DNA from 3 places in the Pseudovibrio sp. POLY-S9 genome. Region 1 is predicted to be linked to each of the others. Evidence: riboswitches for the same ligand, from Rfam matches in the RefSeq annotation. Region 1 holds a riboswitch; each other region holds the start of a gene.

Region 1 (5,219 bases):
CCAATGTGTGCAGGGCACGGCTTTAACACCGAGCTTCTCCATACGCGACATGATCACGTCAATTTCCTGGTCTGTATCAGGGCCGTACCGATTGATCGCCACAATTACAGGAACGCCATAGCGCTTGCAGTTTTTGACGTGTCGTTCCAGATTGCTCATGCCTTTTTCAAGTGCGGGGATGTTCTCTACTGTCAGATCATTCTTGGCAACTCCGCCATGCATTTTGAGTGCGCGAACCGTTGCCACAACAACAACGGCATTTGGTGTCAAACCAGCTTGACGGCATTTGATGTTGAAGAACTTTTCAGCGCCAAGATCAGCACCAAAACCAGCTTCCGTCACCACATAATCAGAAAGACGCAGCGCGGTCTTTGTCGCAATCACTGAGTTGCAGCCATGGGCGATATTGGCAAACGGACCACCATGGATAAAGGCAGGGTTGTTCTCAAGTGTCTGAACCAGATTAGGTCGGAAGGCGTCTTTAAGCAGCGCAGTCATCGCGCCATCGGCTTTCAGATCCCGGCAGTAAATCGGTGTCTTATCTTTGCGATACCCAATCAACAGGCGGCCTAAACGCTCCTGAAGATCCTGCAGGCTTTCAGCAAGGCAAAGCACGGCCATCACTTCAGAAGCCACGGTGATATCATAGCCAGACTCGCTCGGGAACCCGTTGCTGACGCCGCCAAGCCCAGTGGTAATGGAGCGCAATGAGCGGTCATTGATATCGACCACCCGGCGCCAGACAATCCGGCGCTGGTCAATATTCTCTGCATTGCCCCAATAGATGTGGTTGTCGATCATCGCAGAAAGCAGGTTATGCGCAGCGGTGATTGCATGCAGATCACCTGTAAAATGGAGGTTGATATCCTCCATAGGCACCACCTGCGCGTAACCGCCACCCGCAGCCCCACCCTTCATGCCAAAACACGGGCCTAACGAGGGTTCACGCAAGCAGATGGTTGTTTTCAGCCCGATGCGATTGAGCGCATCACCAAGGCCCACGGTTGTTGTGGTCTTGCCTTCTCCCGCTGGGGTTGGGGAAACAGCTGTGACAAGTATGAGTTTGCCATATGGATTGCTGTTCAGCTCTGGCATCTCATCCAGATTAACCTTGGCTTTAAACCGGCCATAAGGTTCAAGAGCGTCCTCCGGGATCTTCAGATTTTGAGCGATGCGCGCAATGGGTTTCATGTCTGCTGCGCGGGCAATTTCAATATCTTTCATGGAAAATCTCCAGATTAGAACGTGTAATCAAATGAGCCGGAGAGAGCGTCAAAACGCAAATCAGGCAGGAACAGCAATGTAATCTCTACGTAGAATCTCTACCGAATGCACCTGTAAAGTTCAAGATTGAGGTTGGGCACTTGAAACTAACTTAGTTAACGGTGCTCATCTGTGTTTTTGCTGAGATGTGAAATATTATTGCCTGAATAGCTGTTGGTCTGTTCTAAAATTCACCAGACTGCGCTTGCGCGGCAAATCCAAGAGCAGTAGAGCTGGTTGGCTTTTATAAACAAACTGCGCCGTGCCGTAGTTTCGTCGGTTAGGTCACCCCATGTTTTTATTTGAAGTTGCCGCGCTCGGTGCCGCTGCCACCTGGGCTGTTGGTGGTCTCATTTCAGCAAAACCTGCAGCTCACCTTGGAGCCATTGGCTTCAATTGTGTGCGTATGTGGTTTGTTGTGGTGTTTCTGGGTATCTATGTCATTGCAACAGGCACATGGAATACGGTTGATTCAAGCCACGCCTCTCTTATCTTTCTCTCTGGCTTTGTCGGCATCTTCATGGGGGACACATTGCTGTTCCTCACGCTCAACCGTATGGGGCCGCGCCGCACAGCCATCCTGTTTTCCATGAACGCACCCATGTCAGCGCTTCTTGGTTGGTTGTTTCTGTCAGAGGAGCTGTCATTTCAGGCGCTTGTCGGTATCTCGTTCGTTCTGGTCGGCGTTATCCTCGCCATTGCGTTTGGGAAGCGCAAAGACCAGCTTCATAAATGGGAGGCGATTAGAGGTCCTGTTGCCATTGGTGTCCTCTTTGGCACGTTGGCCGCACTTTCCCAATCAGTCGGGTCAATCATCATTCGTCCCGTTATGGAAAGTGGAGCAGATCCCGTCGCCATCTCGCTTATGCGCTGTACCATTGCAGCCTTTGGTTTGCTGGTGTTGTTTTACCTGCCGGGCCGTCCTTTCAGACTGGCGAACCCAATCAACAAAGAGATCGTCGCACTGGCCTCCCTGTCCGGCATGCTGGGCATGGGGATCGGCATGACGTTGATCCTCTATGCGCTGAGTGGCGGAGAGGTTGGCATTGTTTCCACCCTGTCAGCAACCACTCCAGCGATGATGCTGCCTGTTCTGTGGTGGCAAACCAAAGAGTTTCCTGCCATTGGGGCATGGTTCGGTGCACTCCTCGTCATTCTCGGCTGTGCTTTGATTTTCATGAGCTAAACAGATGATAAGGCAACGATGCTGCCTAAGCACCACAAGCAGGTGCGACCTTAAGTGGCCGCACCGCAAGATCTTGTAGCGTGGCCGCATCAGCAATTTCTGTGAGTTTTGCAGGCAATTGGTCGAATTTTATCAAGTTCGCTATTCAGCCAGTTGACGGAAGCCCCTGAAATCTGATCAATAGCCGGGCATTTGGTATTTTTGTCGATTAGATAAAAATGAAAAGGGAACACGGTCCGATTGGAAAAGCCGTGGCTGCCCCCGCAACTGTAAGCGTAGAGTTGTTGCTCACACATGCCACTGACGCAGCTGTTTAAAGCTGTGTTGGGAAGGCGGAGCAACAGTAAGGACGCGCAAGCCAGGAGACCTGCCAGATGCAGTCACTCACCCACGGCACGGGGCGTGCTAAGGGGCGGTATTCCGTTCAGGTGACATTCACAGTGCGTCTGAGCGGTAATGAATCTGACTTTATTTCAAAAGGTTATAACCAGATTTCTTCAAAGACGCACAATGCAATCAACAGCATGGTATCCGTCATGGATGCTGTGAATGATGGACCAAACTCGTGCGTAACACATCTTGGATCGCAGCTACCCTCAAATCCGGCGTAGCTCTCTCAGCTCTCCTCAGCTCAACTCTAATCTCCTCCGCAAACGAGACCGAGCTCGATGAAATCATCGTCATCGCCAACAGAACGGAAACCGAAGCCGGCAAAGTCGGCTCCACAACACATGTCGTGACCGAAGAAGACCTAAAGAACGACGGCGCTATGTTTGTCTCTGAATACCTGACAAAGTTGCCGGGTATCTCGTTCTCGCAAAACGGCGGAGCGGGTAAAACAAGTGCTTTGCGCATTCGTGGAATGAGTGGTTATTACACGAAGATTTTGCTGGATGGTGTCGATATTGCTGACCCGTCTGGTACGCAAGTTGAAGCTCGCCTTGAGCATGTCCTACTTAATGATGTTGAGCGTATTGAAATCTTAAAAGGCTCGCACAGTGCATTATATGGTGGCCAAGCGGTGGGGGGTGTTATCAATATCATCACCAAACGCGCTGCGCCGGGCACCGTGAAGCATAATGCGGCCATCGAGGGCGGCAGCTACGGAACCGTCAACGCGTCCTATGGATTTCAAGCGGCGACTGAAACAGCAGATATCGCAGTAAATGTGCAGCGCTACCATACTGATGGGTTTAGCGCGCAAACTCCAAAAAGTGACACAGCAGATGAGGACGGTTATGAGAACCTGACCTTTTCTGCAAAAGGTTCAGTCGATGTCACAGAGGCTCTGAACCTATATTTTGTTGCACGCGGTACGGATGGTCACAGCGAGTTTGATGGGGGATCTGATCCAGATGGGCGTGATGAGCAGGATTTTCATCAGTACATGGGAAAATTTGGTGCAGATGTTGCTTGGTTTGATGATCGAGTAACAACTGATGCTTCGTTTCAGGTCATTCATACAAAGCGCCAATACTTTGGCGGGTTCTCCAAAAAATACTCAGGTGATCGTTACAAGTTTGACGTTCTCAATACCTTTGAAGCGACAGACGAAATTACTTTGAATTTTGGTGGCGATTGGATGCATGAAGACTATACTGAGTATGGTAGTAGCCGTATCTTTGGTGGCTTTGTTGAAGCAATGGTTGAGCCATCAGATGACCTAAGCCTCTCGGTGTCTTCTCGCTTGGATTACCATTCTCATTTCGGTGCTTATTGGTCTGGTCGTGGAACCATTTCCTATCAGTTGCTTGAAGATACGCGTATCCATTCAAGCCTCGGGAATGGTTTTCGAGCGCCATCATCTTATGAGTTGTATGACGTAAAATATGGGAACCCAAATTTTGAACCTGAAACTGCCATGAGTTTTGACCTGGGTATCGATCAGAATCTGTTGGGTGATAAACTTAGACTTTCAGGAACCTATTTTCAGATCATGACTGAAGATTTGATTAGATATGACCGTACAACCAATAAATACGTACAGATCAACGGCATGTCCCGCAGCCAAGGTGCGGAGCTGTCTGCTAACTGGGATGTTCTCGACAATCTGAGCTTCAATGCTGCCTACACTTACACATGGGCTGTTGGACCAGACAAAAAACGCTTGGTGCGTGTCCCTCTGCATGACGTGAATGTAGGCGCGACTTACAAGCCCGTTGATGTGCTATCTCTCAACCTCAATACCAGTTACGTCTCCGGAATCGAAGATGACGGTGAGCTCGACGACTTCGTTCTAGTCAACGCAAAAGCTGCTTATCAGTACACCGAGAATCTAACGTTCCATGTCCGCGGTGAAAACTTGCTGGATCAGGATTATGAGCGGATCAGAGACTATCAGACACCGGGTCTTTCCGTTTACGCTGGTCTTACTGCCAGTTTCTGATTAAGTATGCCGCTCGGTGAAAGCTGAGCGGCATCTTGCAGGGGATGGCTCTGCTCGGGCTGCCTTCCCATGTCTGTACGCCTCTCAAAAGGTCGAAATGCGAAATAAGATCAAAAAGATCATGCAAATGGCGTTTCTGATGGCTCTGGCATTCAGTCCTGTTGTTGCACGAGCGGACCAGAGCGAGACGGAGGCACCCAAGCGAGTTGTCTCCATGAACCTGTGCACCGACCAGTTTTCCATGCTACTTGCAGGCAAAGAACAACTTGTATCAGTCTCCAAATTAGCATCTGACCCAACGCTCTCCGTCATGAGTGAAGAGGCAGGGGCCTATCCGGTCAACTTCGGTGGGGCAGAAGAAATCTATCTGATGAACCCGGATCT
Region 2 (5,219 bases), on a different contig from region 1:
GATCATCGCGGTAAGACTGAACCAGCCCTTCAGCACGCTCCTCAACATCAAAGATGCGGCCAAGGTTCAACAGATCATTGTACATATCATCCATGGAAACCTTAGGCTTCTCGCCAATATGGATGCAGCTCTCGGTCAGCTCGTACACCTTGATGCCGAATGGCTCCAGCGTCTCCGGTGTGAGCTCGCCACCAACCCTCATACCATAATTCCAACCTGCAAAAAAGAAATCCGCGTCAGCACCAATTAGGATTTCTTTGTTCGGATACTTTGGGGCAAGCTCCGGCAGCACAGCCACTTGATCCGTGAGCTCTTCATCCAGCGTCTTCCACCCAGAAATACCGGTGTAGCCCACCATGTTGTCCTGCAACTCCAGTGCCAGCATCATTTCTGTGAGGTTGGAGTCATGCGATACCGCCCGCTGCGGCACGCCATCAAATTCGACAGTGCGGTTACAGCTCTTGACGGAAACCTCTGCCAGCGCAGCAGAAGAGGAAAGCAGCGCCACAGTCAGCGCCAAACCAAGTTTTTTCATGAAAAAGAACCCTTACGAATGCAGATCAAATGTCAAAAGAGAGTGCTGTCGGTCCACCAGCTGATCGCGTGTTGTCCGCACCTGAAAAGCCTTGGAAACCAAAGCGGGAGAGAGGATCTGCTCCGGCGCCCCAAAGCCAAGCATCTGCCCGTGGTCCAGCAACAGGATCTGGTCACACACCTCAGCCGCCATGTTCAGGTCATGCAGACTGGTGATGATCGTCAGATCCAGCTCTTCAATGAGCTTCAGAATTTCCAGCTGATGGCGAATGTCGAGATGGTTGGTTGGCTCATCCAAAATGAGCAGCTCTGGCTCTTGCGCCAGTGCCCGCGCCACCATCACCCGTTGTCGTTCCCCGCCAGAAAGCGTGCCAAACAACCGTCCGGCCAGCCCGTCCAGCTGCAGAGCGCGGATAGCACGGTCCACCACCTGCCGGTCGCGCTCGCCAGATGCCGCCAGACCACTGCGATAAGGCGTGCGCCCCAGCTCCACGATCTCACGCACTTTCAGCGCAAAGTCCGTCGGCTGCTCTTGCAACACCGCCGCCACCCGCTGCGCCGTCACTTTGGCGGAGAGGGACCAGATGTCATCGCCGCCAACACATATCTGCCCGCTCATCGGCTTGTTGAACCGATAGAGCAGCCGCAACAACGTAGACTTGCCAGCCCCGTTCGCGCCAACCACGCCAAGCACTTGCCCCGCAGCCAACTCAAAACTCAACGGCTGCAACACCAACGAACTCTTCCGATCAGGCGCCCACGAAACATCGCACACAGAAACAAAAACCGCGCTCATGCCAAAGCACCCGTGCGCAGCTCAGCCCCAATCGGGCAGCCAACGGTGCCCAAATGATGAGAAACAAGATCAAGCATCGTACCAACCCACCCGAGTGAAACGCTACACATCATCAATGTAACGTTATAACGTTACATTTATTGTCGAATCCTGAGGCAAAAGTCAAGCACACACGCGCGTCGACCATCAGCGGTTCGCAAAACGATCCGGGATAAAGTTTAAGTCTTGAGGAAACAGGTAACATAACGCCCTCCGCGCAACGGCAGGGGCAAACAGAAACCGGATATGTGAGAGGCTTGCGCCAATGCAACCATTATGGCCTCCTCCGGGACGCCCCGCCCGGGTTGAAGTGAAACATAATGGCAGGTCTCCTGACTCGCGGGTCTGTGCTCAGCCAGCCTTCCCGGATCTCTCCAGTGGCATGCTTGGCGTCGCTCGCCGCTTACAGTTGCGGGGGCAGTCACGGAATTAGCGCCTGTTGGCTACACTTCACCGTGTTCCCTTTTAATCCCGAGGCCTTTCGCACCTCAGAAACCATAGGCCCGCATACTGAATTTTGCAGACCTCAATTGCAAGCGCTTTCGAGAATAGACCTGAGGTGCTGTTGATAGCAATTGCCAGCAACTCACTTGAAACACTCAAATACTTTCGCAAAACCATCCCAAGTTTTCCATGAGTTTCACTTGTGACAACGCCTTGCTAGGCTCTTGGCAATGACCAAACAGAGATTGCTTGAATTCACCAACTTTGACCATCCGGATAGCAATAAGTGAAAAGAGATGAAAACAGTCATTAAAAAGACTTCGATAATCTTGAGTGTCTTCGCTGTCTGTTTTGCAGTTTCGGGATGTTTATTGATTGGACCTCTCCTGCCGACACCTGGACATACGGAGATTGTGAAAATCGATTCATCAATGACGAACCAGGAGCTTTCTCGCAAGTTGCTTGCTATCTTTAGAAATCACGGTATAGCCCCCTGCACAATGTCAAGCCCCGCATACCATAGCAAAGTCCGTCACTCAGTTGATGAAAGGCCGCCGAATGGCTGTATTTGGGGAGGCTTTCGTCATCCAAGTCAGCCACAAGTAAATGCTGATGATGCAACTATAATCATCGGAAGTTTCCCAGAGTACAATAATAATGGGATAGGCCAATCAGCGAGATTTCGAAGACTCAGTAACAACGAGTTGGAGGTTACGGTAAAAGGACAAGGTGCGTACTATAGGAAGCTCCCAAACAAAAAAATCGCTCAAAAATTTGCCCGGATTATCAAAGAAAACCTGCAATAACAGCACACCCCACCGTCTTCCCGGACAAGCGCAGCGCAGATCCGAGATCCAGAGCCAAATGCTCAGGTGCTCCTAGCTCCTTCGCAACCCGTTCTTGGTAATCTCACCATGCATCCAGTGGGTGTCACTCTGTACGTGATCTGCGCGCACATACTTGGCCATATGTGTTGCCATGTCAGCCTCTTGGAAAGCCTCAGTGGTTCGCACGACAAAGCCCTCCTGTTTGCTCAGGTTGAGCCCGTTCAGCACTCCATCAACGCTTGCTTGAGTGAAAACGCCCCTGTGCAACACCGGAACAGGAGCAATGCCCAGCTCTGAGAAACGGTCCAGCGTCGCATCCCAACTCTGTGTGATGCCGCCAACAATCCATGCAAAACCTAGAAAGTAAGTGGGCAACCTGTCATAAGCGACGGAATGACGGGCAAACAGATACTCACCGATGATCCGCTCATCCTCAGCAAGACACGGCGAAACACCTGCCGCAAAAGCTTTCATCCAATCACGGGATGGATGATACCCACTGTCAGGGCTACGCGCATGGCATCCACTCTGCAGGATAGTCGTGTTCTCGCCGTCCATCTTCTCGGTAAAGACGACTTCTGCGGCGCTTTCCAGAACCGCCAAATCCCGCAGGATCTTGTCATCGCTCATAACACCGGGAGAGCTGGGTAAATGATAGGTGCGGCCATACTTCTTCATCGATCCCGCAGCTCCTTATCTCCAAAGCGAATAAGGGAACTCCGATTTTAATTCCTATGCTCATTGAGCCAGGACACCGCCCCTTCTTCTTATCGGGTGGTGATTACAAGCTTTAACGAGCAACCACAACCACCCACCGTCTTCCCGGACAAACGCAGTGCAGATCCGGGATCCAGAGCGATACGCTTAGGCATAAGCCACGACACAAACAAGTTGCTAACCCCTGCCATCCACGTCCCTGTTAAAACTACCAGTTTGACAGGGTAACTACCTCATCCCATCCTCATGCATGAAGCGCACAAGCCCTTTGTTATGGGCGGGAGGGTGGTGAATACAATACCTTCTTCGGAGGGGAATAAACTCGCCTGTCTGTTTGCAGGTTTCTAGCCTCCCGCCCGCCAAAGGGTTCTCACGCCACCCTCCGTCTTCCCGGACAAGCGCAGCGTAGATCCGGGATCCAGAGCGACATGCTCAGGCATAAGCCACGACACAAACGCCTCGCTAACCCCGTCATCCACATCCTTGTAAAAATTGTCAATTTGACAACTTGTGGTTTTCATTCCACATTCATACATGAGGCTTCGAAACCTCTCCAAACAGCGGTTACCGCTCCCGTCGACTAGCGGATTTTTTGTGCCTGCTTTATAGGTAGCGCGCAAACCTATTGCTATGAGCGGGAGGGCGGTGAATACAATACCTTCTTCGGAGGGGAATAAACTCGCCTGTCTGTTTGCAGGTTTCGAACCTCCCGCTCGCCAGCGGGCCGTCGAAAGCCTTGTTGTCGCGCGGTTGTTCAACACCCTACTTACAGAGGGATTGAGAATGATCGACTCCGCATGTGCCTGTGGCACCACAAATACTTTCCAAAATGAAATTGACGAAGTCATCGTCGCTGTCTCGGATTTGCAAAACCTCTCGTATATTCAGCATCTTGTGCTGACAGAGAGAATGCAGCACTCCAGTGAGCGCGATGCCCTGTTCACTCTGCATCACGCCTTCCGCGATCGCCTCGAAGCGCTCAAGAAAAGCTGCGGAATGTTAGAGCGAGTCGCTCATCCGCAGCCAATAAACACAAAAACTCCGCTTCCTGATTAAGCCGTGCAGCTCTTTGCTCGCTGGCACCCGCCCGAAAACCCCCATCGGTTTTCAATCAGGGAGATGCACAGGAGCAAAGAAAAAAGCCAGCCTCGTAAAAAAGGACTGGCTTAGAAAATGGCTTGATCGTGCAGCGCGCTCTACGTGATCGGTACCCCTGACCACGCAGAGCTCGTTCAACAGCACTGTGATGGGTAAATAGCACGAACCCGTGCCACTTGCCTCCGGTACCAATGGCGAAACGCAAATACACCCCGCATCCTCGCCAATTGGTGCCCTGCTGGTCTGCGGCAATACCACCCCGCTGCAGGCCAGCGCCCCCTTAAAAATACCAGTGCCAATAGTAGTGCGTCTACCCCATGAAAAATAAGGGGTGGCATTCCTTCTACCGCCCCACCTACTGGATCCCGCATCAAGTGCGGGACGACGGCGTTGAAGCAACCGCAACAACCTCACCAATACATTATAGTTACATCAGATAATCAAAACGCAGATCTCAACGTCTCTTTTGCTCGGACTGGGTACGTGGGCTCTATGAGGCACTCACAGAGGTAAGGCGTGATTTCGATAAACTGAGCTAAGTAGTAATGGCCAGTTAATTTACTTCCCCAATAACGTGTGATATCCGCCGGTATATTACCTATGGGGAAGTGTTATGAAAAAGCAATTGTTCGCTTTATGCGCTGCTTCTATGTTGATTGCTGGCTGTTCTAGCAGTGGAAGTAATAGTGTAGAAGTTCGCGCTCGAAAGGCTGCCAACCTTTCTATCTGGAAAACCCGTCAGGAGGTTCGCTTTGCAGGGAAGC
Region 3 (5,219 bases), on a different contig from region 1:
GCTTGATTGAGCTGATTGTGAAGGCCACCTGTCGCAGGATCGAAAATCGACGCATACGATGACGCTGACATGAAGTGTATCGATAAACCAATTAAAACGAAAAGGAGCAATACAGGAAGTAAGAGGGTTCGAAAATGCATTTGGGTACCCCAGGAAATTCCTCGGCATAATTGTTTGAAATTATTGCGCATTTATTAAGAATTCTAGGGGTGGGCCGGGTTTAATTCTAAAAAGTATCGAAAAGTGCGGTGCATATGACGTTTATCCGACACTTCCAAAGCTAATTTATGAAAATTGTAAGTAAATGTTTCGTTGAGTGAAATTCTTTATATACGTGAATACTCGTATTTATCTTCAAGTTGAGAGGAAAGAGGGGCAGGCTGTCAATTATGATTCTCTTCTCTTTTCACGACAGCATTTAGTTCATTTTTTATGGGCAATTGATGTGCATTGTAGTTCACCATCTTGCTGAAACAACTTTCAGGTGGTCTTGAACGATGCAGTGGTCCAGCTTGTTTTTATACTCAGCGGTTTCGGTTTTGCAGCCAACTGGTGGTGAGCGAGATAACATCTTGCCGAGTTGGAGCTCAACCACAGCGCGCCGTGGTATCGTAGAAAGCATTGAGCGTATGGCTCGGGCTGGGAGCCCTGAATATGTGAAACTCGATGACCGTGTTGCTGTTTTGGTTGGCGATGGAGCTTTATGGAGTGACGCTCTGGCTGGCGCAGACAATGAAGTGACGCCACCTGAAGCTGGCGACAGTTTTGGAAGCTTTGCTGTTTATTCTGAGAGTGTACGTGCTCATCTGTCATTACGCGGGCCAAAGGCTGTTGGCGCAACATATATAGAGTTTGCTTTTCAGCCTCTGAAAGAGTTGGTGGGGTTCTTGAAAGAACATCACTTTCAGATTTGGGTTTTAAGCTTTGGAGACCATGAAGTAGATCGCACTATGGCAGAGTTGAACTACGGGCTTCCGAGATTTCGGGTTATCGAGGTTGCTCCCCACGCAGCGCCGGTGTCTTCAACAGATCTTGCCCGAACTATCTGGGAGAGGATAGGAACAGCACCCCAGATTTTTCTTGGACGATCTCACAGTGATCTTGGCTTGCTGAAGCTTGCTGGAAAAGGTGAGGGGGTGCTTGAAATCCAAATTTCTGACAGCCAAAATGCTTCCACTCCTACACCGGATTCAACTCCTGATGATTCTGGAGAGCAGCAGAACTCCTGGAGCTTTGTGATTTCTCCTGAGGAGCATTGGCTAAGGAAATATTCGTGGCAGGCACCTTCGGAGAGAACTTATAGCAAGAACTAATAGAAAATACTGAGACTTTCGTTGCAAGCTGTACGAGATATATTTGATCTATTCTAGTTTTAATCGATTGAAAATCTGAGTGCTTTTGTAATGTTGAATAATATCCGATGTTTCTGAGGTAATTTTATTTATTTTGATGAAGATCAATGAAGAGATGGGGCACTCTGATATTTCTAAATACAGCTTCGGCTGGCACTCGGATGGGGGAGTGTCAACTTTCTTAAAGGCGTGTACCAACGGGTACACGCCTCTTTTTTTGCCTGCAGCTCTAGCGGGTTACGAAGGCCGTTGCATCCCTCTGATTGTTGCTTATCCCAACTGCCTCTTATTTCTAGTTGTGTCTTCTCTTTAAATTTAGGATATTCCCGCTGTTGGGTTCTGTAGAAGCCAAGCTTCTTGGATGAAAAGGGAATGCGGTAGGGATGACCAAAGATGGGCCCGAACCGCAGCTGCCCCCGCAACTGTTACGTGGTGCGTTCTTCATAAAAGCCACTGGAGATGATCTCTGGGAAGGCGGAGGACGCAAAAGCCATAAGCCAGGAAACCTGCCCGACACGACATAAACTCATGACCGCACGGAGGGTGCGAAGAGGAGCATATTAAATGCATATTGAACCGGGTTACGTTTCCGCCGCCAAGGTTATTGCTGCCAATGCAGGTGCCGTTGGCGTTATTGTCTGGGGCTGCAAAGAGCAGATTTCAGAATTCCTGAAAGAGCCGTTCACACCGCTGAAAACGCTATTGGCTGCGGTTTTCTTCTCCATTTTCATGCAGAGCTTCCATATGTCTGTTGGAGCATCGGAACTTCACTTCGTTGGTGCGATGGCGATGTATCTGACGCTCGGGTTTACCCCTGTTCTGCTTGGGTTTGCCATTGGCTTGCTGTTTCAGGCGCTCGCTTTTGATCCGCAGGACATGTACCATCTTGGCGTCAACAGTCTGTCTTTGATGTTGCCGCTGATTGCCGTTCACTACCTGAGTGGCCGTGAGTTGTTTTCCAAGGAACTGACCAAGCGTGTGAGCTTTGCGCAGATTCTGAAGTTGGATGCGATGTATTATGCTGGCGTGACCGGCATGGTTGGCTTCTGGTTGATGATTGGGGACGTTGCTACGCCGTTTACGGCATGGGCGCAGTTTGCTCTGTCTTATCTGGCAATTGTTGCGTGTGAGCCATTGGTCACCTTCATTGCTGTGAAGGGGCTCAAGGCCGTTGAAGACAATGCGATTGTTCGGAACCTGACAGTGGTTCCGCAGCTGAAGCTGGCGTAAATTTTTACGAGCTTGTTTGTTATTGGGGCGGCAGAGTAAACCTGCTGCCCTTTTTCTTGCGTGGAAGTGACCAGGTGTTGTCGTGAAATTCTCCGTTTGAGGAGAAAAAGCGACGGATTTGATCATCGCTGAAGTGTTATGGATTGCCCCTTGGCGCTGCTTCCACTATGAGTGCTCTCCAGAGATTTCATTGTTTACACAGATCAGGAGATGCAGGCAGTCCATGGCGCGCCAGTTCATCTATCACATGCACGGGGTCTCCAAGGCCTACGGTGCAAAAAAAGTACTCGACAATATTCACCTGTCTTTCTACCCGGATGCGAAAATCGGTATCCTTGGTCCAAACGGTGCAGGTAAGTCTACTCTTTTGAAGATCATGGCTGGTCTTGATAAAGAGTACACCGGTGAAGCATGGGCTGCAGAAGGTGCCAAAGTTGGCTACCTGCCGCAGGAACCAAAGCTGAACGAGGACAAGACCGTCCTTGAAAACGTGATGGAAGGTGTTGCGCACAAGCAGGCTCTTCTGGATCGTTATAACGAATTGATGATGAACTACTCAGATGAGACCGCCGATGAAGGTGCTCAGCTGCAGGACATCATTGATGCGCAGGATCTGTGGAATCTGGAAAGCCAGGTTGAGATGGCAATGGAAGCGCTTCGCTGCCCTCCATCCGACTCTCCTGTAAATAACCTTTCTGGTGGTGAGCGTCGCCGTATCGCGTTGTGTCAGCTGCTCTTGTCCGAGCCTGACCTGATGCTGCTTGACGAACCAACCAACCACCTTGACGCTGAGACCGTGCACTGGCTGGAACGCCATCTGCGTGAGTTCAAGGGTGCCGTTCTGATCATTACCCACGATCGCTACTTCCTTGACAACGTGACTGGTTGGATTCTGGAGCTCGACCGCGGTCAGGGCATCCCTTATGAAGGCAACTACTCCACTTACCTTGGTCAGAAAACCAAGCGTATGGAGCAGGAAGGCCGTGAGAACATGGCTCGTTCCCGCGCTATCAAGCGTGAGCAGGAATGGATGGGCATGACGCCGAAGGGCCGTCAGACCAAGTCAAAAGCGCGTATCAATGCTTATGATGCTCTGTTGACTGCTCAAGAAGAGCGTATGCCTTCTATTGAGCAAATTCTGATCCCTGTTGGTGAGCGTCTGGGTAACAATGTTATCGACGTTCAAGGCGTTTCCAAAGGCTTTGGCGATCGTCTGTTGATTGATGATCTGACCTTCAAACTGCCACGTGGTGGTATTGTTGGTATCATCGGTCCAAACGGTGCTGGTAAGTCAACACTCTTCAAGATGTTGTCCGGTCAGGAAAAACCTGACAGCGGTGAAGTGGTAGTCAGTGACCGCGTGCACCTTGGTTATGTGGATCAGTCCCGTGATAAACTGGATGACAGCAAGACCGTTTGGGAAGAGATTTCCGAAGGTGCTGAAGTGATCTATCTTGATAAGAAAGAGATCAACTCACGCGCTTACTGCTCCTCCTTCAACTTCAAGGGTGCTGGACAGCAGGCGAAAGTTGGTGATCTTTCCGGTGGTCAGCGTAACCGCGTGCATCTTGCTAAGGTTTTGAAGTCAGGCGCAAACGTTCTTCTGCTCGATGAGCCGACCAACGATCTTGACACCGAAACACTTGCAGCTCTGGAAGATGCGCTTGAGAACTATGCTGGTTGTGCCGTGGTTATCTCGCACGATCGTATGTTCCTTGACCGTCTTGCAACGCACATGCTGGCCTTTGAAGGTGATAGCCACGTTGAGTGGTTTGAAGGTAACTTTGAAGACTACGAAAAAGACAAGGTTCGCCGCCTGGGTGCACACGCTGCAGACCCAAGCCGCATCAAGTACAAGCCACTTACTCGCTAAGTCTAGCTTGCTTATTGATTTTGAGGACGGCGGAGCAGTGATGCTCCGTCGTTTATTATTATTGTTTTACTTTTTGTCTTTCAGATCCAGTGCATCTGCAACAGTTGAGATCCATTCTGTTGCAAGATCAGGGCTTTCGGGTGATTTTGCAAACTGCCAACCCATTGCGCCTCCAAACTCTTGTTCTGCCTTGTTCAGAGGATCGATGACATATTCAACTAAATCTTCTGCGGGGATATAGCCATTGTTCGCGCTCGGACCGGCGTTACCCTTCGCTGTCGGTTTGCCCACCAGTAGCTTTTCCGCAGGGATGCCTGCTTTTTGAAGGCCAACGATGCTGGTGGATTGAGGTGGGTTGCCTGTTGTACCTGCAACCAACCGGGTTTCATCAGCTGGGGTGTCGCCGACCCATGGACTGTTGTTGTAATACTGAATGTTCAAGTAATCGATGACGTCGTGTGCCTGTTCCATTACCTTCAAGTATGGGCCGCCGTACCAAGTGGGGTCCAGATATGGTGGTTGGGGAGCGTGTGTGATGATGCTCTGATCAAATGGTAAGGCTGCCTTGAGCTTCTGGGAAAGAGAAACCAGAAAGTTCACTGCATTATAATGGTCATCGCTTACAATTGCCGCAGAGTCTTCCCAGTCGATATCAATTCCGTCAAAACCGTTGGTTTTCACAAAATCAGCAAGTGCCGCGACAAAGCTATCAAGATTGTCGTTACATTCTTGCCAAACTGCAGTGACAAAGTCAGCTCCGCCAA

What was found. A riboswitch is a leader RNA that binds a small molecule or an ion and turns the genes downstream of it on or off. The one in region 1 is predicted to bind cobalamin.
Region 2: linked by a shared signal. The riboswitch ahead of PPL9_RS12555 (ABC transporter ATP-binding protein) and the one ahead of PPL9_RS25490 (TonB-dependent receptor) in region 1 are both predicted to bind cobalamin.
Region 3: linked by a shared signal. The riboswitch ahead of PPL9_RS27350 (energy-coupling factor ABC transporter permease) and the one ahead of PPL9_RS25490 (TonB-dependent receptor) in region 1 are both predicted to bind cobalamin.

Annotation. Positions count from the first base shown of each region.
Region 1 covers NZ_LCWX01000237.1:328,718-333,936, reverse strand. The annotation lists gene PPL9_RS25500 (formate--tetrahydrofolate ligase) at 1-1,224, opposite strand, end outside; gene PPL9_RS25495 (DMT family transporter) at 1,556-2,449, shown strand; cobalamin riboswitch at 2,626-2,839, shown strand; gene PPL9_RS25490 (TonB-dependent receptor) at 3,015-4,835, shown strand; partial or broken gene PPL9_RS25485 (ABC transporter substrate-binding protein) at 4,933-5,219, shown strand, end outside.
Region 2 covers NZ_LCWX01000145.1:60,514-65,732, reverse strand. The annotation lists partial or broken gene PPL9_RS12560 (ABC transporter substrate-binding protein) at 1-535, opposite strand, end outside; gene PPL9_RS12555 (ABC transporter ATP-binding protein) at 548-1,330, opposite strand; cobalamin riboswitch at 1,674-1,884, opposite strand; gene PPL9_RS12545 (RNA ligase family protein) at 2,692-3,318, opposite strand; gene PPL9_RS12535 (hypothetical protein) at 4,141-4,413, shown strand; gene PPL9_RS12530 (hypothetical protein) at 5,069-5,219, shown strand, end outside.
Region 3 covers NZ_LCWX01000243.1:49,716-54,934, forward strand. The annotation lists partial or broken gene PPL9_RS33855 (ammonium transporter) at 1-71, opposite strand, end outside; gene PPL9_RS27345 (hypothetical protein) at 498-1,313, shown strand; cobalamin riboswitch at 1,670-1,881, shown strand; gene PPL9_RS27350 (energy-coupling factor ABC transporter permease) at 1,917-2,582, shown strand; gene ettA (energy-dependent translational throttle protein EttA) at 2,806-4,455, shown strand; gene PPL9_RS27360 (glycoside hydrolase family 18 protein) at 4,522-5,219, opposite strand, start outside.